3 regions of the Streptomyces sp. NPDC059534 genome follow, and region 1 is predicted to be linked to each of the others. Evidence: riboswitches for the same ligand, from Rfam matches in the RefSeq annotation. Region 1 holds a riboswitch; each other region holds the start of a gene.
The links. Region 1 has a riboswitch for thiamine pyrophosphate ahead of thiC (phosphomethylpyrimidine synthase ThiC). Riboswitches for the same ligand answer to the same signal wherever they lie in the genome.
Positions count from the first base shown of each region.

Region 2: linked by a shared signal. The riboswitch ahead of ACFVZH_RS19365 (thiamine ABC transporter substrate binding subunit) and the one ahead of thiC (phosphomethylpyrimidine synthase ThiC) in region 1 are both predicted to bind thiamine pyrophosphate.
Region 3: linked by a shared signal. The riboswitch ahead of thiO (glycine oxidase ThiO) and the one ahead of thiC (phosphomethylpyrimidine synthase ThiC) in region 1 are both predicted to bind thiamine pyrophosphate.

Region 1 is NZ_JBHWAQ010000020.1:104,812-111,863, forward strand. Features, by position in the region: gene ACFVZH_RS23685 (YibE/F family protein) at 1-1,361, opposite strand, end outside; TPP riboswitch at 1,433-1,567, shown strand; gene thiC (phosphomethylpyrimidine synthase ThiC) at 1,561-3,357, shown strand; gene ACFVZH_RS23695 (hypothetical protein) at 3,418-4,077, opposite strand; gene ACFVZH_RS23700 (metallophosphoesterase) at 4,239-5,675, opposite strand; gene ACFVZH_RS23705 (LacI family DNA-binding transcriptional regulator) at 5,946-7,052, opposite strand.
Region 2 is NZ_JBHWAQ010000015.1:96,847-103,898, reverse strand. Features, by position in the region: gene rlmN (23S rRNA (adenine(2503)-C(2))-methyltransferase RlmN) at 1-1,020, shown strand, start outside; TPP riboswitch at 1,050-1,160, shown strand; gene ACFVZH_RS19365 (thiamine ABC transporter substrate binding subunit) at 1,233-2,327, shown strand; gene ACFVZH_RS19360 (ABC transporter permease) at 2,402-4,015, shown strand; gene ACFVZH_RS19355 (ABC transporter ATP-binding protein) at 4,015-5,052, shown strand; gene ACFVZH_RS19350 (hypothetical protein) at 5,078-6,313, opposite strand; gene ACFVZH_RS19345 (LOG family protein) at 6,394-7,052, opposite strand, start outside.
Region 3 is NZ_JBHWAQ010000002.1:317,145-324,196, reverse strand. Features, by position in the region: gene ACFVZH_RS03780 (NAD(P)/FAD-dependent oxidoreductase) at 1-948, opposite strand, end outside; TPP riboswitch at 1,031-1,143, shown strand; gene thiO (glycine oxidase ThiO) at 1,141-2,340, shown strand; gene thiS (sulfur carrier protein ThiS) at 2,337-2,537, shown strand; gene ACFVZH_RS03765 (thiazole synthase) at 2,543-3,337, shown strand; gene pknB (Stk1 family PASTA domain-containing Ser/Thr kinase) at 3,463-5,361, shown strand; gene ACFVZH_RS03755 (deoxyribonuclease IV) at 5,368-6,219, shown strand; gene ACFVZH_RS03750 (DUF4396 domain-containing protein) at 6,305-6,919, shown strand; gene ACFVZH_RS03745 (sulfite oxidase-like oxidoreductase) at 6,949-7,052, opposite strand, start outside.

The DNA.
Region 1 (7,052 bases):
CGTACCGCCGCGGCCTTGCGGCCACCGGTGCCCGGCCGGCCGTCGGGATCCGCCCGGTCGGCGGAGACCACCAGTGCCGCCAGCGCCGTGGTGAGCGGGACGGACGCGACCAGACCGATCGACCCGACCAGCGTCCGGACGATCTCCACGGCGACCAGCTCGCTGTTGGCCACCGTCCCCATGCTGCTCTGCGCGATCGAGAAGAGCAGCATCAGCGGGAGGGCGGCACCCGCGTAGGCGAGCACCAGGGTGTTCACGACCGAGGCGATGTGGTCGCGGCCGATCCGGATGCCGGCGCGGTAGAGCGCGCGCGGCCCCATGCCCGGATCGGCCTGGTGCAGCTCCCAGACCGCCGAGGTCTGGGTCACCGTCACGTCGTCGAGCACACCGAGCGAACCGATGATGATCCCGGCGAGGAGCAGCCCGGACATGTCGATCTCCGGGTACAGGCCGTGGATCAGACCCGTGTTGTCGTCGGTGTTGCCGCTCAGTGAGGCCCAGCCGATGAAGAGCGACCCGAGCAGACCGATCAGCAGCAGGGAGATCAGCGTGCCGAGCACCGCGACCGAGGTGCGGGCCGACAGACCGTGGCACATGTAGAGCGCGATCAGCATGATCGCGCTCGATCCGACCACCGCAACGACCAGCGGATTCGAGCCCTGCAGGATCGCCGGCAGGATGAAGAACGTCAGCACCAGGAAGCTCAGGGCGAGGGCGATCAGCGCCATCAGCCCCCGCATCCGGCCGACCAGCACGACCGCGAGGGCGAAGATGCCGGCGAGCACCGCCATCGGCAGCTTGCGGTTCACGTCCGTCACCGAGTACTGCAGGTCGCGCGGGGCGTCGGGGGCGTACGCCACCACCACGCCCTGGCCCTCGTGCAGTTGGCGCGGTGCGTCCGGCTGCACGATCTCGACGAACGTCCGGCCCTTCTCCGGGCCGCTGGTGACCTCGATCGTCGCCTTCTCGCACTCCCCCTGCTGGGCGTTGACCGCCTCGCGCCCCTCCGGGGTGGAGGTGTCCCCGGTCGGCGGGACCTGCGCGGCGTTCACGGACTTGCAGTCGACCTGCTCGACGTCGACGACCTTGCCCTGCTCGGTCTGCCGGTCGAAGCCGACACCGGTGCGCTCGTGCGACGGAGTGCCGCCGGGCCACAGGACGAGCAGGCCGACCACGACGGCGGTGGCGAACGGGATCAGGACGGCGGCGATGACCTTGCGCAGATGCCGGGAGACGGGCGCGGCCGGGCCATGGCTGTGGCTGTGCCCGTGCCCGTGGGAGGGGCCGGGATCGTGCCCCGGACCGTGGCCGGGACCGTGGGCGTGGCCGTGGGACTCGGGGGTCTGCTGGGGGGAAGTCACCGACCGATCATCGCAAGAACGACGGGGGCCCACTGTTCAGCACGCCAGGGATGACGCTAGCGTGGTGGCACCTTTGCACACGCGGGAGCTCGGAGCACCGGGCTGAGAGGGCGCTGATCACCGTACGCACGTACGGGAGGAGGCTGCGCCGACCGCCGAACCTGTTACCGGGTAATGCCGGCGTAGGGAGATCGGTCTCATGACCATTCAGGATGCACGCACGCCTGCCTCCGACCAGGGCGACGCCTCTGTCGGCTCCGCCGACGGCGCGCGCACGCCGGGCTGGCACAAGGGGTACGTCCAGGGTTCGCGCCCCGACCTCCGGGTGCCGGTCCGTCAGGTGCACCTCACCAACGGCAAGGACGTGACGCTGTACGACACGTCCGGCCCGTACACCGACCCCACCATCGACACCGACGTCCGGCGGGGCCTTCCGCCGCTGCGCGAGAACTGGATCATCGCGCGCGGTGACACCGAGGAGTACGCGGGCCGCCCGGGCCGCCCCGAGGACGACGGGATCAAGCACACCTCGCCGCGCGGTGGTGGGCTCAAGAACCTCGACGCCGTCTTCCCCGGCCGCCCGCGCCTGCCGCGCCGGGGCCGCGACGGCCAGGCGGTGACGCAGCTGGCGTACGCCCGCCGGGGCGAGATCACCCCGGAGATGGAGTACGTCGCGATCCGCGAGAACGTCTCCCCCGAGGTCGTCCGCGAGGAGATCGCGGCGGGCCGGGCCGTCCTTCCGGCGAACGTGAACCACCCGGAGATCGAGCCGATGATCATCGGCAAGCGGTTCCTGGTGAAGGTCAACGCCAACATCGGCAACTCCGCCGTCTCCTCCTCCATCGAGGAGGAGGTGGAGAAGATGACCTGGGCGACCAAGTGGGGCGCCGACACGGTCATGGACCTGTCCACCGGCCGCAACATCCACACCACCCGCGAGTGGGTGCTGCGCAACTCCCCCGTGCCGATCGGCACCGTGCCGCTCTACCAGGCCCTGGAGAAGGTCGACGGCCGGGCCGAGGACCTGACCTGGGAGATCTACAAGGACACGGTCATCGAGCAGGCCGAGCAGGGCGTCGACTACATGACGGTCCACGCCGGCGTCCTGCTGCCGTACGTGCCGCTCACCGCGCGCCGCAAGACCGGCATCGTCTCGCGCGGCGGCTCGATCATGGCCGCCTGGTGTCTCGCGCACCACAAGGAGAACTTCCTCTACACGAACTTCGAGGAGCTCTGCGAGATCCTGGCGGCGTACGACGTCACCTACTCGCTCGGCGACGGTCTGCGCCCCGGTTCGATCGCGGACGCCAACGACGAGGCGCAGTTCGCGGAGCTGCGCACGCTCGGCGAGCTCAACACGATCGCCAAGCGCCACCACGTGCAGACGATGATCGAGGGCCCCGGGCACGTCCCGATGCACAAGATCAAGGAGAACATCGACCTCCAGCAGGAGATCTGCGAGGAGGCGCCGTTCTACACGCTCGGCCCGCTGACCACGGACGTGGCGCCCGCGTACGACCACATCACCTCCGGCATCGGCGCGGCCATGATCGCCTGGTGGGGCACGGCGATGCTCTGCTACGTCACGCCCAAGGAGCACCTGGGCCTGCCCAACCGCGACGACGTGAAGACCGGCGTCATCACGTACAAGATCGCGGCCCACGCGGCGGACCTCGCCAAGGGGCACCCGGGCGCGCAGGAGTGGGACGACGCGCTCTCGGACGCGCGGTTCGAGTTCCGCTGGGAGGACCAGTTCAACCTGGCGCTCGACCCGGACACGGCGCGCGAGTTCCACGACGAGACGCTGCCCGCGGAGCCCGCGAAGACCGCGCACTTCTGCTCGATGTGCGGGCCGAAGTTCTGCTCGATGAAGATCTCCCAGGACATCCGGCGTGAGCACGGCGGCACGCAGCAGGAGATCGAGGCCGGCATGGCGGAGAAGTCCGCCGAGTTCGCGGCGAGCGGCAACCGCGTCTACCTGCCGCTCGCGGACTGACCCTCCCTCGGCGCATGAGCCGGCCCGCGACCCCGGGGGAGTCGCGGGCCGGTGGCGTTGTCAGGGGTGGGGCGGGCCCGGGGAGCCGGTGGGCGGGGCGGTGGCGGCGAGGACGTCGCGGAGGAAGGGCAGGATGCCGCGTTCCAGCAGGGCGTGGCGCCAGGCGTCCCGGGCGAGGGACAGCTCGTCGTCGGGCGGACCGCCGGCGCTCACCTGCACCGGGCTGTTGCGCAGGGCCGTGACGAGGAGTCCGGCGGCCGCGCAGAGCAGTCCGGCCGCGGCCAGGGCGCCGAAGACCAGCCCGGCCGTGAGCAGGGTCGCGCCGAACACCACGGTGGGGGCGAGGGCGTGGATGACCGCGCCGACCAGCAGGAATATGACGGCGGCCGCGCCCGCGAGGACCGGCACCATGACGGTGAAGATCGCGACGACGCCGGCGCCGGGGCCGGGCCGCTCGGCGGCCGCCGCGGGCGCCCGGGTCCCGAGGGCCGCGCGGTTCTGTTCGCGCACCTTCACGAAGTGGTCGTACTCCTCGGCCGCCGCGCTGGTCACCAGAGTCGTCGCGTTCAGCGTCATGGCGCGCAGCTGCGCGACCGTGAGGCGGGTGCCGACCCCGGCGAGATCCGGACGTGCGTGGGCCGTGCTCAGTGCGTCGTCGAGGACCCGCTCGTACTCGGCGCGATCCTCGGTCAGCAGGTGCGGAGCCACGTTCATGTGCATCCCCCGATGCTCCGCAGGCGCCCGGATCAGCCGTGGGAAACGGTCGGCTGGGCGCAAGCGGAGGAGAGCCTGCTACGGATGACCCGATGGTATTGCGGTGACGCCACGACCTGACAGGGTGTTTCCGGAATTCGACTTCCCCGGATGCGCAGGGTTATGCGTCAGCCGTTCAGGGGGAGTTGGACGACCAGTAGCTTTCCGGCCATGGTCACTCCGCCGTCCATGGCGATCGCGAGCCCGTCGGCGTAGACGTGCGGTCCGTCGACGACCGGGCCTCCGCTTCCCTCGCCCTCCTCGTTGCCGACCTGGCCGAGGAGGTACGGGATGGGGCTGTGGCCGTGGACGATCCGGTGGCCGCCGTAGGTGGAGAGCAGCTCCTGGACGGCCTGGGGGCCCGCCTCGTCGCGGAAGGCGAAGCGCTTGGTGAACTTCCGGAAGACGTCCCACACCTCGTCGGCGTCGTTCCGGTTGAGGATCTCGTGGACGGTGTCGTTGACGTCCTCGATGGTCGTGCCGTATTCGAGGTACGCGGTGGTGTCGGAGTGCACGAGGAGGTGGTCGTCCTCCCGCACCACGGCGTCGAGGCGGGACATCCACTGGAGGTGGACGTCCTGGAGCCGGTCCATGTCGTGCTTCTGGCCGCCGTTGAGCAGCCAGGCGGCCTGGAAGGTGGCCGTGCCGGCGCCGGAGTTGACCGGCGTGTCGCCGAAGCGCTTGGCCCCGATCAGGAGCAGCTCGTGGTTGCCCATGAGGGCCTTGCAGTAACCGCCGGCGGCGGCGGCCTCCGCGGAGAGCCGCATGACCAGGTCGATGACGCCGATGCCGTCGGGCCCGCGGTCGGTGAAGTCGCCGAGGAACCAGAGGCGGGCGTTGCCCGCGGCCCAGCTGCCGTTCTCGTCGATGAGGCCCTGTTCCCGCAGGGCGGCGACGAGTTCGTCGAGGTAGCCGTGGACGTCGCCCACGACGTAGAGCGGGCCTGGGCCGTCGCCACCGGCGGGCTCGGCCACGGGGGCGGCCTCGGGGGCGACGGGGATCTGGACGGTGTCGCCGCGGTTGATGACCGGGAGGTCGCGCTCGGTCGGGGTGTATCCCTCCGGCGCCTCGCCCTCGGGGAAGGCGTTGCCCGGGTGGCCGGTGGCGACGGCGACGATGGAGGAGCCGGTCGCGGCGGGGTACGCGGGGGCGAGCCGGCGGCCCAGCTGGAGCGTCGGGGAGGCGGGCATGGGCGCGGTGGGGGCGGCGGGTGCGGCGGCCGGAGCCGGGGCCTGGGCCGGAGCCGGGGGGACGATCGGGACGGCTTCGATCGGTACGACCACGACCGGCGAGGGCGCCATGGGTACCGCCCGGACGGCGGGTGCGGCCGGCACTACGGGTGCGGCCTGCACGGGGGAGGCCGGGTGGTCGCCGCCGGCGGCCTGCGCGGCGGGCGGCGCAGGCGGGGTAGGCGGGGCTTCCGGCGGTGCGGGCACCACCTGAAGGTCCGCGGCGGGTGGTTCGGCGGCATGGCCCTGTACGGGTACCCGGGCGTACGGCGGTACGCGGAAGTCACGCAATGTCGCCGTGCGCGCCACGGGCTCCTGCCCGGCCCCCTGAGTCATCGACCCCTCCACCACCGTCGCGATGCCCTGCACATCGCGGGCCGGCCTGGTCGTGGTGGTCCGCGATGTCGTGCGCCCATCATAGGAATGAGCGTCCTCCTGTGTGACGCACCAGGGGTGGTGAATCCGGGTCCACTCCGGGTTCACCGGTTGTTTCGCCCGAATTGGGAAGGTCCAGTCCAGGGTTGAGGCCGGTGCGGGGTCCGGTTTCGCCGCCCCTGCCCACGGGCAGGGGCGGGGACGGCGGTCGCGGTGAGGTGCCGGCCGGGGTCAGTCCTTCGTGGGTGAACGCGGAGGGCTGACCGTCGTGCGCGGCGAACGGCGCTGCGAGGAGGTGCGGATGATGAGCTCGGTCGGTATCACCTGCTCGACCGGTCCGTCGGTGTCGATCCCCTCGATGGCGTCGATGAGGAGCTGGACGACGGCCGTGCCGATGCGGCGCGGCTTGAGCGAGAGCGTCGTGATGGGTGGTTCGGTGGTGGCGTAGACGGTCGACTCGCTGCAGCAGACCAGCAACAGGTCGTCCGGCACGCGCAGTCCGTAGCGGCGCGCGGCCGCGAGGAGGTCGGTTCCGTTGGGGTCGAACAGGCCGTACACGGCGTCGGGCCGGTCCGGGCGGGCGAGCAGCCGGTCGGCCGCGACGGCGCCCGCGCACGGATCGTGCGCCGGATATGCCTCGTAGACGGGGTCCTGGCCCACCCGCTCGCACCAGTTCAGGTACGCGGTGGTGGACAGGCGGGTGTAGGTGTCGGTGGTGGTTCCGGTGAGGAGGCCGATGCGGCGGGCGCCGGCGGCGGCGAGGTGGTCGAGCAGATCGAGGACGGCGGCTTCGTGGTCGTTGTCGACCCAGGCGGTGACCGGAAGGGTGCCGGCGGGGCGTCCGTCGGAGACGACGGGCAGACCCTGGCGGACCAGTTCGGTGACGACCGGGTCGTGGTCGGAGGGGTCGATGACGACGGTGCCGTCGAGGGCGACGTTCGACCAGACGTCATGGCGGGAGGTGGCGGGGAGGATGACCAGGGCGTAGCCCCGGGCGAGCGCCGCCGATGTGGCTGCTCTGGCCATCTCCGCGAAGTACGCGAATTCGGTGAAGGTGAAAGGTTCATCCCCGTACGTGGTCACGGTCAGGCCGATGAGTCCCGACTTCCCGGTGCGGAGCGTGCGGGCCGCCGCGGATGGGCGGTAGCCCAAGCGGTCGGCGACCTCGCGCACGTGGCGGCGGGTGGCGTCCGGGAGTCGGCCCTTGCCGTTGAGCGCGTCGGAGACAGTCGTGATGGAGACCCCGGCGGCGGCGGCCACGTCCCGGATGCCCGCCCGGCCCTGCCGGCTTCCCCGGGTCTGTGCCCGGCTCACCTGGTGCTTCCCTGCTGCTGTCAT
Region 2 (7,052 bases), on a different contig from region 1:
CGGAAGGAGGCAGTCGCCGCGATCGGCGAGAAGCCGTTCCGTGCGAAGCAGCTGTCCACGCACTACTTCGCGCGGTACGCGCACGATCCCGCGGAGTGGACGGACATTCCGGCCGCTTCGAGGGAGAAGCTGGCGGGGGAGCTGCTGCCCGATCTGATGTCGGTGGTGCGGCACATCTCGTGCGACGACGACACGACCCGCAAGACCCTGTGGCGGCTGCACGACGGCACGCTCGTGGAGTCGGTGCTCATGCGCTACCCGGACCGGGTGACCATGTGCATCTCCTCGCAGGCCGGCTGCGGGATGAACTGCCCGTTCTGCGCGACCGGGCAGGCGGGGCTCGACCGGAACCTGTCGACCGCCGAGATCGTGCACCAGATCGTGGACGGGATGCGGGCCCTGCGGGACGGGGAGGTGCCCGGGGGACCGGCGCGGCTCTCCAACATCGTGTTCATGGGCATGGGCGAGCCGCTCGCCAACTACAAGCGCGTGGTCGGTTCGATCCGACGGCTGACGGACCCGGAGCCGGACGGCCTCGGTCTGTCGCAGCGCGGCATCACCGTCTCGACCGTCGGTCTCGTGCCCGCGATGCTGCGCTTCGCCGACGAGGGCTTCAAGTGCCGGCTCGCGGTCTCGCTGCACGCGCCGGACGACGAGCTGCGCGACACCCTGGTGCCGGTCAACACGCGCTGGAAGGTGCGGGAGGTCCTCGACGCGGCCTGGGAGTACGCGGAGAAGTCCGGGCGCCGGATCTCCATCGAGTACGCCCTGATCCGGGACATCAACGACCAGGCGTGGCGGGGTGACCTGCTCGGCCGGCTGCTCAAGGGCAAGCGGGTGCACGTCAACCTGATCCCGCTGAACCCGACGCCGGGTTCGAAGTGGACGGCGTCGCGTCCGGAGGACGAGAAGGCGTTCGTGGAGGCCATCGCGCGCCACGGGGTGCCGGTGACCGTGCGGGACACCCGCGGTCAGGAGATCGACGGTGCCTGTGGACAGCTCGCGGCCGCCGAACGCTGACCTTGTAGTCTGAGGTCGAACACATCTCCATATTCCGACAGGGGAGCGCCACAGCGCTGAGAGTGCGGTCACCGTAGGACCGCAGACCCTCTGAACCTCGCCCAGGTCATTCTGGGTAGGAAGTTCGGTCGTAACTCAAGCTGTTGCGCCCTGCCCACCTTCGGGTGGGCGGGGCCGCGTCTCTTCCTGGTCACACCCAGGAGGAAAATCCAGTGAGCATCAAGAAGGCCGCCGCCGCAGCGCTCCTCGCGGCGCTCGGCGTCACCAGCCTGGCCGCGTGCGGCACCGACGACGTCCGGGACGCGGCCGGCAAGACCGGCGGGCCCGCGCCCAAGACCGTGACCCTGGTGAGCCACGACTCGTTCAACGCCTCCAAGGAGGTGCTGGCGGCGTTCACCCAGCAGACCGGGTTCACCGTCAAGGTGCTGAAGAGCGGCGACGCCGGCGAGGCCGTCAACAAGGAGATCCTGACCAAGGGCTCCCCGCAGGGTGACGTCTTCTTCGGCGTCGACAACACCCTGCTGTCCCGTGCCCTCGACAACGGGATCTTCGTCCCCTACGAGGCGAAGGGCCTGGACCGGGTCCCGGCCGCGTACCAGCTCGACAAGGAGCACCGGGTCACGCCGATCGACTCCGGTGACATCTGCGTCAACTACGACAAGAAGTACTTCGCCGACAGGAAGCTGGCGCCGCCGGTCACCTTCGACGACCTGGCGAAGCCGGCGTACAAGGACCTGCTGGTCGTGGAGAACCCCGAGCGGTCCTCCCCGGGCCTCGGCTTCCTCCTCGGCACCGCCGCGAAGTACGGCGACGACGGCTGGCAGGACTACTGGAAGAAGCTCAGGGCCAACGGCGTGAAGACCGTCGACAGCTGGGAGCTCGCCTACAACCAGGAGTTCTCCGGCTCGGCCGGCGGCAAGCAGGCCAAGGGCGACCGGCCGCTGGTCGTGTCGTACGCCTCCAGCCCGCCGGTCGAGGTGCTGTACGGCGAGCCGCAGCCGAAGGTGGCGCCCACCGGGGTCTCCACCGGCACCTGCTTCCGGCAGACCGAGTTCGCGGGCCTGCTGAACGGGGCGAAGAACCCCGAGGGCGGCAAGGCGCTCATCGACTTCCTGATCTCCCGGAAGTTCCAGGAGGACATGCCGCTGCAGATGTTCGTGAACCCGGTGGCGAAGGACGCGGCGCTGCCCGAGCTGTTCACGAAGCACGGCGTGGTGGTCGAGAAGCCGGAGACCATGGTGCCCGAGAAGATCGCCGAGAAGCGCGACGCGTGGATCCAGCAGTGGTCGTCGCTCGTCCTGAAGTAAGGCGCGGCATCGAAGCGGATCGTGCCGTCACGGCACGGCGCGGCCTCAAGGGGAGCGCGGCGCGGCTGGGACTGATGGCCCTGCCCGTCGCGTTCTTCGGGATCTTCTTCGCGTGGCCCGTCGCCTCGATCGTGGAGCGCGGGCTGCGGCCGGACGGCACCTGGAGCTTCGGCCCGATCGGCTCGACGCTGAGCCGGCCGGACATCCTCGACGTGCTCGGCTTCACCACGTGGCAGGCGCTCGCCTCGACCGCGCTGACGCTGCTCGTGGCGCTCCCCGGGGCGTACGTGTTCGCCCGCTTCGACTTCCCCGGCAAGAACGTCCTGCGGGCCGTCGTCACCGTGCCGTTCGTGCTGCCGACCGTCCTCGTCGGCACGGCGTTCCTGGCGGTCGTCGGCCGTGGCGGGCTCACGGACGAGCTGTGGGGGCTGCGGCTCGACACCAGTGTGTGGGCCATCCTCCTCGCCCACGTCTTCTTCAACTACGCGGTCGTCGTGCGTACCGTCGGCGGCCTCTGGTCCCAGCTCGACCCCCGCCAGGAGGAGGCCGCCCGGGTCCTCGGCGCCTCGCGCTGGACGGCCTGGCGGACGGTGACGATGCCCGCGCTGGTGCCGGCGGTGTCGGCCGCCGCGCTCATGGTGTTCCTCTTCACCTTCACCTCGTTCGGTGTCGTGCAGATCCTCGGCGGGGACGCGTACTCCACCCTGGAGGCGGAGATCTACCGGCAGACCGCCCGGCTGCTCGACCTGCGGACGGCCGCCGTGCTGACGCTCGTCCAGTTCGTGGCGGTCGGCGCGATCCTCGGCGTGCACGCCTGGACCGTACGGCGGCGGGAGACCGCCCTGCGGCTCGTCCCGCCGGAGCGGACCGCGCGCCGGCCGCGCGGGGCGGGGCAGTGGACGCTGCTCGCCGCGGTGCTGCTCTCCGTGGCGCTGCTGATCCTGCTGCCGCTGGGCGTCCTGGTGGAGCGCTCGTTCGCCGGATCGGGCGGGTACGGGCTCGGCTACTACCGTGCGCTGGGCTCGCTCGACGAGAGCGGCACGTTCCTGGTGCCGCCGCTGGAGGCGATCGGGAACTCGCTGCGGTACGCGGTGGCCGCCACGGCGATCGCGGTGGCGATCGGCGGACTCGCGGCGGCGGCCCTCACCCGCCGTGCCGGACGGCTCGTCCGCGGCTTCGACGCGCTGCTGATGCTGCCGCTCGGCGTCTCGGCCGTCACCGTCGGCTTCGGCTTCCTCATCACCCTCGACGAGCCGCCGTTCGACCTGCGGGCCAGCTGGATCCTCGTCCCCCTCGCGCAGGCGCTGGTCGGCGTCCCCTTCGTCGTACGGACGATGCTGCCGGTACTGCGGGCGGTGGACGAGCGGCTGCGGGAGGCCGCGGCCGTGCTCGGCGCGTCGCCGTGGCGGGCCTGGCGGGAGGTCGACCTGCCCCTGGTACGGCGGGCGCTGCTCATCGCCGCCGGGTTCGCCTTCGCCGTGTCGCTCGGCGAGTTCGGCGCGACCGTCTTCATCGCGCGGCCCGACAGCCCGACGCTGCCGGTCGCGGTGGCCCGGCTGCTCGGCCGGCCGGGCGAGCTCAATTACGGCCAGGCCATGGCCCTCTCGACGATTCTGATGGTGGTGTGCGCGGTGTCCCTGCTGCTGCTCGAACGGCTGCGCACCGACCGGACCTCCGGGGAGTTCTGATGCTGAGGCTTGACGGGGCGACCGTACGGTTCGGCGAGCGGGCCGCGCTCGACGCCGTGGACCTGGAGGTCGCCGAGCACGAGATCGTGTCCGTGCTCGGCCCCAGCGGCAGCGGCAAGTCCACGCTGCTGCGGGCCGTGGCCGGGCTCCAGGCGCTCGACGCCGGCCGGGTGCTGCTCGCCGGCGCCGACCAGGCGGGGGTGCCGGTGCACCGGCGTGGCGTCGGGCTGATGTTCCAGGACCACCAGCTGTTCCCACAGCGCGACGTCGCCGGCAACGTCGCCTTCGGGCCCCGGATGCGGGGTGCCGGCCGGGCCGAGCAGGCGGAGCGGGTGGCCGAGCTGCTCGACCTGGTCGGTCTTCCCGGGGCGGAACGCCGCTCCGTGGCCGCGCTCTCCGGCGGCGAGCAGCAGCGCGTCGCGCTCGCCCGGGCGCTGGCGCCCCGGCCCCGGCTGCTCATGCTCGACGAACCGCTCGGCCAGCTCGACCGGGGGCTGCGCGAGCGGCTCGTCGTCGAGCTGCGCGACCTCTTCGGCCGGCTCGGGACGACGGTCCTCGCCGTCACCCACGACCAGGGCGAGGCGTTCGCCCTCGCCGACCGGGTCGTGGTCATGCGGGACGGCCGGATCGCCCAGTCCGGCGCCCCGTTCGACGTGTGGTCGCGGCCCGCCACCGAGTTCGTCGCCCGCTTCCTCGGCTTCGACAACGTGGTGGCCGCACGGGTCACCGGGACGGTCGCGGAGACCGTCTGGGGCCGGATCCCGGTGCCGGACGGCTCGCCGCAGGGCGAGCGCAGGCTCCTCGTCCGCCCGGGCGGCGTACGGCTCGTGACGGAGGGCCCGCTCTGGACCGTGGAGTCCCGGACCTTCCGCGGCGACCGTGTCGCCGTACGGCTCCGCCCCGCCGACGGCCCGCCCCTGGAAGCGGAGTTCGCGCCGCGGGACGCGCCCGCCGAGGGCACCGCGGCGGGCGTGGACTTCCGCGTGGAGGACGTGGTGGTGCTGGGCGGGGAGTCCTGGGGGGTGTCCGGGAAGTAGCGCCTGGCCCGGCGGGCAGACGGCGCTACTTTCCGGACACGACCTGGGCACTGCCCCGCCCGCTCGCCGGGACACCGTCCCGGCACCACTCGCAGGCCCTGCGGGTCGCTCGCTGGTACGCGCGGGTGGCGCGGGCCAGGGCGAGGCCGTAGCCGCAGAAGCCGCCGTAGGCGACGACGAACACCCAGGGGGCGTGGTCCCCGAGGCCGACGCTGATCGTGCCCGTCCACGTCAGGACGCCGACGGCGGCGAGGAAGACACCGAACGGGGCGAGCGCGCCCGCCCCCGCCCAGCCGAGCGCCAGCAGCGGCAGCCGGGGCAGCCGACGCCCCCACGCGCGGGTCAGCGCGAGGGCGAGCGCCATGCCCAGGAGAGCCAGGACCGCGGTGATGTCGACCCCGTGGTCGTACAGCCGGATGCCCAGGTCGCTCGTGTACCGCGGGTCGACGCCGGGGCGGCCGGTGCCCGTGAAACCGGCGGTGAGGCCCAGCGCCCAGGCCGTCTTCAGCGCGGCGTACGGGACGAGCGCGGCGACGGCGACGAGACCGGCGCGGCGGGCGAGCCCGGGTTCCGGGGCGTGGTCGGAGGGGCCGTCGGCCCGAGGCGTGGCGGCGCGGCCGGGGTGGGCAGCGGGCGTGGTGCCGGTTCCGGGCCCGGTCACGGTCCCGGGCCCAGTCCTGGTCACAGCCAGGGGCTCGGTTACGGTCCGGAGCTCGGCCCCGGCCCCGGCCCCGCCCTCGGCCCCAACCCCAGCCCCAAGCGCCGGGTTCCGGGCCGGTGGAGTCGTGGTCGGGTGCGGGGTTCGGCCGCAGTGGGGGCAGGTGGCGAGGGCATGGCGGCGGTGGGCGAGGGCGGCGCAGCCCCACAGGACGGCGCCGAGGACGGCGAGGGCCTGGTTGGCGAGGGCTGCCCAGTCGATCGGAGGCTGGTTGCGGGAGAGGAAGAAGAGCAGGTGGACGGGGCTGAGGAGGGCGGCGAAGCCCGAGGTGAGACAGAGCGCGACGACCGCCCAGGCCACCGATGACAGCCGCCGGAGGTCCGGCCGGCGGAGCAGGGCGTACGCGAGGAGGGCGGCGGTCCCGTACAGCGCCGCCGCGGCCGCCTCGGCGCCCGTGCCGGTGGCCTTGGCCAGCAGCGCGTAGCCGAACGCGGGGCCGGTGACGGCGGCGACGGCCGCGCCGGTGGCGTACAGCAGCGACCACGCGAGTGCGGCGCGGCCGGCCCAGGACGGCCAGGCGGCCAGGAGCGTCTTCGGTGTCATGGCCCGAGCCTTCCGGTGGAGGGCTCCGGGGACGTCCGCCCGTGGGCGGGTCCGCCTCCGCCGCGCGGCGGAGGCGGGTGTCAGGTCTTCGCCAGCCGCTCCAGGGCCGCCGGGGCCTCGTCCACGGAGTCCACCAGCGCGATCCGGGCCGCCATCGGGCGGTCGGCGGCGAGCGCCTCCAGGAGGGGCCAGGCGGGCAGGTGCCCGGTCCAGTGGGCGCGGTCGACGAGGACCATGGGGGCGGGGGCGCCCAGGGACTCGTAGTACTGGGGGGTGGCGTCGGCGAAGATCTCCTGGACGGTGCCGGCGGCGCCGGGGAGGAAGACGACGCCGGCGGTGGAGCGGGCGAGGAGGCCGTCCTCGCGCAGGGCGTTGGCGAAGTACTTGGCGATGTGGGTGGCGAAGGGGTTCGGCGGCTCGTGGCCGTAGAACCAGGTGGGGATGGCGACGGAGGCGCCGCCGCCCGGCAGCCGGTCCCGTACGGCGAAGGCGGCGCGGGCCCACTCCGTCACCGAGGGGACGAAGGAGGGGACCCGGGCGAGCATGCCGAGGGCCTCGGGCAGGGCGGGGTCGGGGAACGGGGCCAGGTAGGCGCCGAGGTTGGCGGCCTCCATCGCGCCCGGCCCGCCGCCGGTGGCGACGGTGAGACCGGCGCGGGCGAGGGTCCGGCCGAGCCGGGCGGCGCCCGCGTACCCTGCCGTGCCGCGGCCGGTCGCGTGGCCGCCCATGACGCCGACGA
Region 3 (7,052 bases), on a different contig from region 1:
CGGGTCGTACGGCCCGGGGTCGGCCCCGGCGATCGTCGCGGCGACCGTGCGCGGGCCCTGGAGGGCGTTGTCCCAGTGGTGGACGAGGAGCCGCTCGCCGTAGCGGGCCGAGGGGAAGGAGGCGCAGTCGCCGACGGCGTACACGTCGGGCAGGGAGGTGCGCAGCCGGTCGTCGGCGGTGACGGCGCCGCTCGGGTCCAGGGCGACGCCGGAGCCGGCGAGCCAGCCGGTGGCCGGTCGGGCGCCGATGCCGACGACGACGGCGTCGGCGGGCAGGGAGCGGCCGTCGGCGAGGACGACCCGGCCGGGCTCGACGGTGTCCACGCGCGCGTGGGTGAGGAGTTCGGCGCCGTTGGCCGCGTACCACTCGGCCATCGGGGCGGCGACCTCGTCGGGGAGGGCGCCGGTGAGGGGGAGGGCGGCCGCCTCGACGACGGTGACGGCGCAGCCGGCCTCGCGCGCGGCGGTGGCGAACTCGGCGCCGATCCAGCCGGCACCGACGACCACGACGGTGTGCCGCCGCTCCAGGACGGGCCCGAGGCGCACGGCGTCGTCGAGGGTCCGCAGCAGATGGACGCCCGCGACGCCCTCGGCGCCGGGCAGGGTCACCGGGTGGGCGCCGGTGGCGACCACCAGGGTGTCGTACCCGACCGGTCCCGCCTCGGTGTCGATCTCGTGGTCGGCGGCGCGCAGGCCGGTGACGTCGAGGCCGAGGCGGAGTTCGATGCCGAGCTCCTCGAAGTCGACGTCGAAGGCCGAGTCCTCGGCCTTGCCGAGGAGGATCGCCTTGGACAGCGGAGGCCGGTCGTAGGGCTGGTGGGGTTCGGCCCCGATGAGGGTCACGGGGCCCGTGAAGCCCTGTTCCCGCAGGGCGACCGCGGTCTGGACGCCCGCCATCCCCGCACCCACGATCACGACGCGCTGCTGGGCCTGCTTCTGCTCGCTCACCCGACCACCTTACGTATCTGACGGACCATCAGGAAGGGAGGGGTCTGTGACCCCTCCACGGCGGAAGCTAGTCTGACGGGCGTAAAGCACTCGCGGGAGCCCGGACGACCGGGCTGAGAGGGAGGCTGGAGCGGCCTCCGACCGTACGAACCTGATCCGGGTCATGCCGGCGAAGGGAGGGGCTGGACGCCCATGCGTTCTTCCGATGTCCTCAGAGGCGACGGAGCATCCAATTCCGGGTCCGACGTCCTCGTGGTCGGGGGCGGCATCATCGGCCTGGTCACGGCCTGGCGGGCCGCGCAGCGCGGACTGCGCACCGCCGTCGTCGACCCGGACCCGGGCGGCGGGGCCGCACGGGTCGCGGCCGGCATGCTCGCCGCCGTCACCGAACTCCACTACGGCGAGGAGACCCTGCTCGGTCTCAACCTCGCCTCCGCCGAGCGCTACCCCGCGTTCGTCGCCGAACTCGCCGAGGCCACCGGCCCCGGCCACGACGTCGGCCACCGCGCCTGCGGCACCCTCGCCGTCGCCCTCGACGCCGACGACCGCGCCCACCTCCGCGAACTCCACGCCCTCCAGACCCGCTGCGGACTCACCTCCGAGTGGCTCAGCGGGCGCGAATGCCGCCGCCTCGAACCGATGCTCGCCCCCGGGGTACGCGGCGGACTCCGGGTGGACGGCGACCACCAGGTCGACCCGCGCCGGCTCGCCGCCGCGCTCCTCCTCGCCTGCGAACGGGCCGGCGTGGTCTTCCACCGCGCCCTCGCCGAACGGCTGACGGTCGTACGGGACCGGGCGCGCGGCGCCGTACTCACCGGGGGCGACGAGGTGACGGCCGACCAGGTCGTCCTCGCCGCCGGCAGCCTCAGCGGCCGGCTCGCGGGCGTCCCCGCCGACGTCCTGCCGCCCGTGCGCCCGGTGAAAGGGCAGGTACTGCGGCTCCGCGTGCCGCCCGCGTACGCCCCCTTCCTCTCCCGGACCGTCCGGGCCGTCGTCCGCGGCAGCCACGTCTACCTGGTGCCCCGCGAGAACGGCGAGCTCGTCGTCGGCGCCACCAGCGAGGAACTCGGCTGGGACACCACGGTGACGGCGGGCGGGGTGTACGAGCTGCTGCGCGACGCCCACGAACTCGTCCCCGGCCTCACCGAGCTGCCGCTCACCGAGACCCGGGCCGGCCTCCGCCCCGCGTCGCCGGACAACGCCCCGCTGCTCGGGCCCACCGCCCTGCCCGGCCTCCACCTCGCCACCGGCCACTACCGCAACGGGGTCCTGCTCACCCCCGTCACCGGCGACGTCATGGCCGAGGTCCTCACCACCGGCGCCCTCCCCGACGAGGCACGCCCCTTCACCCCCCGCCGTTTCTCCTCCGCACGTCTGGAGCAGCCCGCATGAACGTGTCCGTGAACGGAGAGGCCCGCGAGCTCTCCGGCCCCGTCTCCCTGGACGCCCTCGTCGCCACCCTCACCGCGGCCCGCTCCGGAATCGCCGCCGCCCTCAACGAGACGGTCGTCCCCCGCGGCGAGTGGGCGGCGACCCTGCTCGGCGACGGCGACCGGGTGGAAGTCCTCACCGCGGTGCAGGGAGGCTGAGCGCGATGTCCGACGACGTGTTCCGGCTCGGCGGCACCGAGTTCTCCTCCCGCCTGATCATGGGCACCGGCGGGGCCCCCAGCCTCGACGTGCTCGAACGCTCCCTGATCGCCAGCGGTACGGAGCTCACCACCGTCGCCATGCGGCGCCTCGACCCGACCGTCCAGGGCTCGGTCCTCTCCGTCCTCGAACGACTCGGCATCCGGGTCCTGCCCAACACGGCGGGCTGCTTCACCGCCGGAGAGGCCGTCCTGACCGCCCGGCTCGCGCGGGAGGCGCTCGGCACCGACTGGATCAAACTGGAGGTCGTCGCCGACGAGCGGACCCTCCTGCCGGACGGGGAGGAACTCCTCGACGCGGCCGAGACCCTCGTCGACGACGGCTTCACCGTCCTCCCCTACACCAACGACGACCCCGTCCTCGCCCGCAAACTGGAGGACGTGGGGTGCGCGGCCATCATGCCGCTCGGCTCCCCCATCGGCTCCGGCCTCGGCATCCGCAACCCGCACAACTTCCAGCTCATCGCCGAGCGCGCGGGCGTCCCCGTCATCCTCGACGCGGGCGCCGGCACCGCGTCGGACGCGGCGCTGGCCATGGAGCTGGGCTGCGCGGCGGTCATGCTGGCCTCCGCGGTGACCCGCGCCCAGGAACCGGTCCTCATGGCCTCCGCCATGCGGCACGCGGTCGAGGCCGGCCGCCTCGCACACCGGGCCGGCCGCATCCCCCGCCGCCACTTCGCCGACCCCTCCTCCCCCACCACCGGCCGCGCCACCCTGGACCCCGAACGCCCCGCCTTCTGACCCCCACCCCCGTACGGCCCCCGCCCTTGGCCGGGTGGGCGGGGTGGGGCGGGATGCGTCACAGGTGGGCTGCAGTGAGGGGCAGCGGGGCAAGGCGCTCGCGCCCGGCTCGTAGACTCGACGCCGTGGACACGACCCTTCAGGACCCCCTCGTCGGGCGGCTGCTCGACGGCCGCTACCGCGTCGAGGCGCGCATCGCCGTCGGCGGGATGGCCACGGTCTACCGGGCCGTGGACACCCGGCTCGACCGGGTGCTCGCGCTCAAGGTGATGCACCCGGCGCTGGCGGCGGACGCCGTGTTCGTGGAGCGTTTCATCCGCGAGGCGAAGTCCGTGGCGCGGCTGGCGCACCCGAACGTCGTGGGCGTCTTCGACCAGGGCGCCGAGGGCGCCTACGTCTACCTGGCGATGGAGTACGTCGCCGGCTGCACGCTCCGTGACGTGCTGCGCGAGCGCGGCGCCCTGGCGCCCCGCGCGGCGCTGGACATCCTGGAACCGGTGCTCGCGGCGCTCGGCGCCGCGCACCGGGCCGGGTTCGTGCACCGTGACATGAAGCCGGAGAACGTCCTGATAGGGGACGACGGCCGGGTGAAGGTCGCCGATTTCGGTCTGGTGCGGGCCGTGGGTTCGGCGACCGCGACCACCGGCTCGGTGCTCGGCACCGTCTCGTACCTGGCGCCGGAGCAGATCGAGCACGGCACCGCGGACACCCGCGCCGACGTGTACGCCTGCGGTGTCGTGCTGTACGAGATGCTGACCGGTGCCAAGCCGCACTCCGGCGACACCCCCGCCCAGGTGCTCTACCAGCACCTGAACACCGATGTGCCCGCCCCGTCGGCCGCGGTCCCCGGGCTGGCCCTGGAGCTGGACGAGCTGGTCGCGGCCGCCACCGCCCGGAACCCCGACGTCCGGCCGCACGACGCCGTCGCGCTGCTGGCCCTGCTCCGGGAGGCCCGTGCCGCGCTGAGCGAGGACCAGCTCGACGCCGTGCCCCCGCAGGCCCGGTCGGAGGCCCGGGACACGGCCGAGGACCGGACGAGTGTGATCGCCCGGCCGGTGCCGGCCGAGGGCGACGCGCAGCAGGTGCGGCACACAAACCGGCTGCCGGTCCCGGAGCCGCCCGCGGCCCGCCGGCTGCCTCCGCGCGGCCCTCTGCTCGCCGTGGTCGCCGTCCTGCTCGCGCTCGGCCTGGGCGCCGGCGTCTGGTACATCAATTCCGGCCAGTTCACTCGCGTCCCGGCCGTCCTCGGTCAGACCGAGGCCGCCGCGACGCAGCGGCTCGCCGACGCCGGTCTGGAGGTCGGCTCGACCAAGCGGGCCTTCAGCGACGTCTACGAGCGCGGCACGGTCGCGGCCGTGGACCCGGCGCCCGGCGAACGCGTCCGGGGCAGCGGCCCGGTCACCCTCACGCTGTCGCGCGGCCCCCGGATCGTGAAGGTGCCCAACCTCAGGAACAAGCCGCTCGCGGAGGCCAAACGCCTCCTGGAGCGGGAGGGCCTGGTGCCCGGCGTGATCACGACGGAGTTCAGCGACTCCGTGGCGCAGGGTGCCGTGATCGGCTCCGACCCGGAGCCCGGCACCGAGCGCGCCCCGGACTCGGCCGTCGCCCTGGTGGTCAGCAAGGGCTCCCCGGTCGACGTGCCGGACGTCACCGGCGAGACCGTCGCCGACGCGACGGCGGCGCTGGAGGAGGCCGGGCTCACCGTGCGGGTCGCCCCGGAGCGGGTGCACTCCCCCGAGGAGGCGGGCGCCGTCGCGGCGCAGTCCCTCGCCGAGGGCAGCCGCGCGGCCGAGGGCGACAGCATCACCCTCACCGTCTCCAAGGGCCCGAAGCAGGTCGAGGTCCCGGACGTCACGGGCGAGACGACCGCGGAGGCGAAGGCGGCCCTGGAGGACGCGGGCTTCGAGGTGAAGGTCGAGAAGTCCTTCCCCTATCTCGGCGACACGGTGTCGGGCCAGTCCGTGCAGGGCGGCGAGACCGCCCCCGAGGGCTCCACCGTCACGATCACGATCAAGGGACTGTAGGAACTGATGCGCAATCCCGTCGGCGGCCATGTCCCCGTGGCCGGTGGCCTCGCCACGATCGGCCTCGGCTACGCCCGTGAGCTCGGCGCCGAGACCGTCCAGGTCTTCGTCGCCAACCCGCGCGGCTGGGCCACCCCGGTCGGCAACCCGGCCCAGGACGAGAGGTTCCGGGCCGAGTGCGAGGCCGAGTCGGTCTCGGCCTGGGTCCACGCCCCGTATCTGATCAACTTCGGCTCCCACACCGAGGCCACCGTCGAGAAGTCGGTGGAGTCGATGCGGCACTCGCTGCGGCGGGGCCGGGAGATCGGCGCCCGGGGCGTGGTGGTCCACACCGGCTCGGCGACCGGCGGCCGCCCGCGCGCGGTGGCGCTGGCCCAGGTGCGGGAGCGGATGCTGCCGCTGCTCGACGAGCTGACGCACGAGGACGATCCGTATCTGCTTCTGGAGTCGACGGCCGGCCAGGGCTTCTCGCTCTGCTCGCGCGCGGAGGACTTCGGGCCGTACTTCGACGCCCTCGATCACCATCCCAAGCTCGGGATCTGCCTCGACACCTGCCACATCTTCGCGGCGGGCCACGACCTGACCGGGCCGCACGGGGCGACGCAGACGCTCGACCAGCTGGTGGGGACCGTGGGTGAGGGGCGGCTGAAGCTGATCCACGCCAACGACTCCCAGGACGTGGTCGGCGCGCGCAAGGACCGTCACGCGAACATCGGCATGGGCCACATCGGCGAGGACGGGTTCCGGAACCTCCTGGGCCACCCGGCGACCGACGGCGTGCCGCTGATCATCGAGACCCCCGGCGGCAAGGCGGGGCACCTGGCGGACGTGGAGCTGCTCAAGAAGCTCAGGGGCTGACACGATTTCGCGTTGAGGAATACCCCAGGGGGGTATACGGTTCCTGTAACGGCAGGAACCGCTACCCGACCCTGGGGGGCACCCGATGCAGCACGAAGCGCACGACCACACCGCGCACACGGAACACGCGGGTCACGCCGACCACGCGGGTCACGAGGGGCACACCGGCCACGAGAGCCACGGCGTCCAGGACCACACCGGCCACGGCGCAGCGCACCACGAGGGCCACCACGAGGGCCACCACACCGCTCACGGCGACGGCACGGTCTCCTGGGCCATGGCCGCGAAGGCCACGCTGCACTGCCTCACCGGCTGCGCCATCGGCGAGATCCTGGGCATGATCATCGGCACCGCGCTCGGCTGGGGCAACATGCAGACGATGATCCTGGCGATCATCCTGGCCTTCTTCTTCGGCTACGCGCTCACCCTGCGCGGGATCCTGGCCGCCGGCGTCGACTTCAGGACGGCCTTCAAGGTCGCGCTCGCCGCCGACACCCTCTCCATCGCGGTCATGGAGATCATCGACAACGGCGTGATCGCCCTCTGGCCGGGCGCCATGGACGCGCACCTCACCGAACCGCTCTTCTGGATCGTGCTCGCCATCGCGCTCGCCGCCGCCTTCGTGATCACCACTCCGGTGAACAAGTGGATGATCGGCCGCGGCAAGGGCCACGCGGTGGTCCACCGGTACCACCACTGAACGACACGACCCGAGACGGTCCGGAGCGCCTACAGCTCCGGGCCGTCTCCCGGTTCCTCCTGGTACGAGTAGCGCTGCTCCGTCCAGGGGTCGCCGAGGTTGTGGTAGCCGCGCTCCTCCCAGAAGCCCCGGC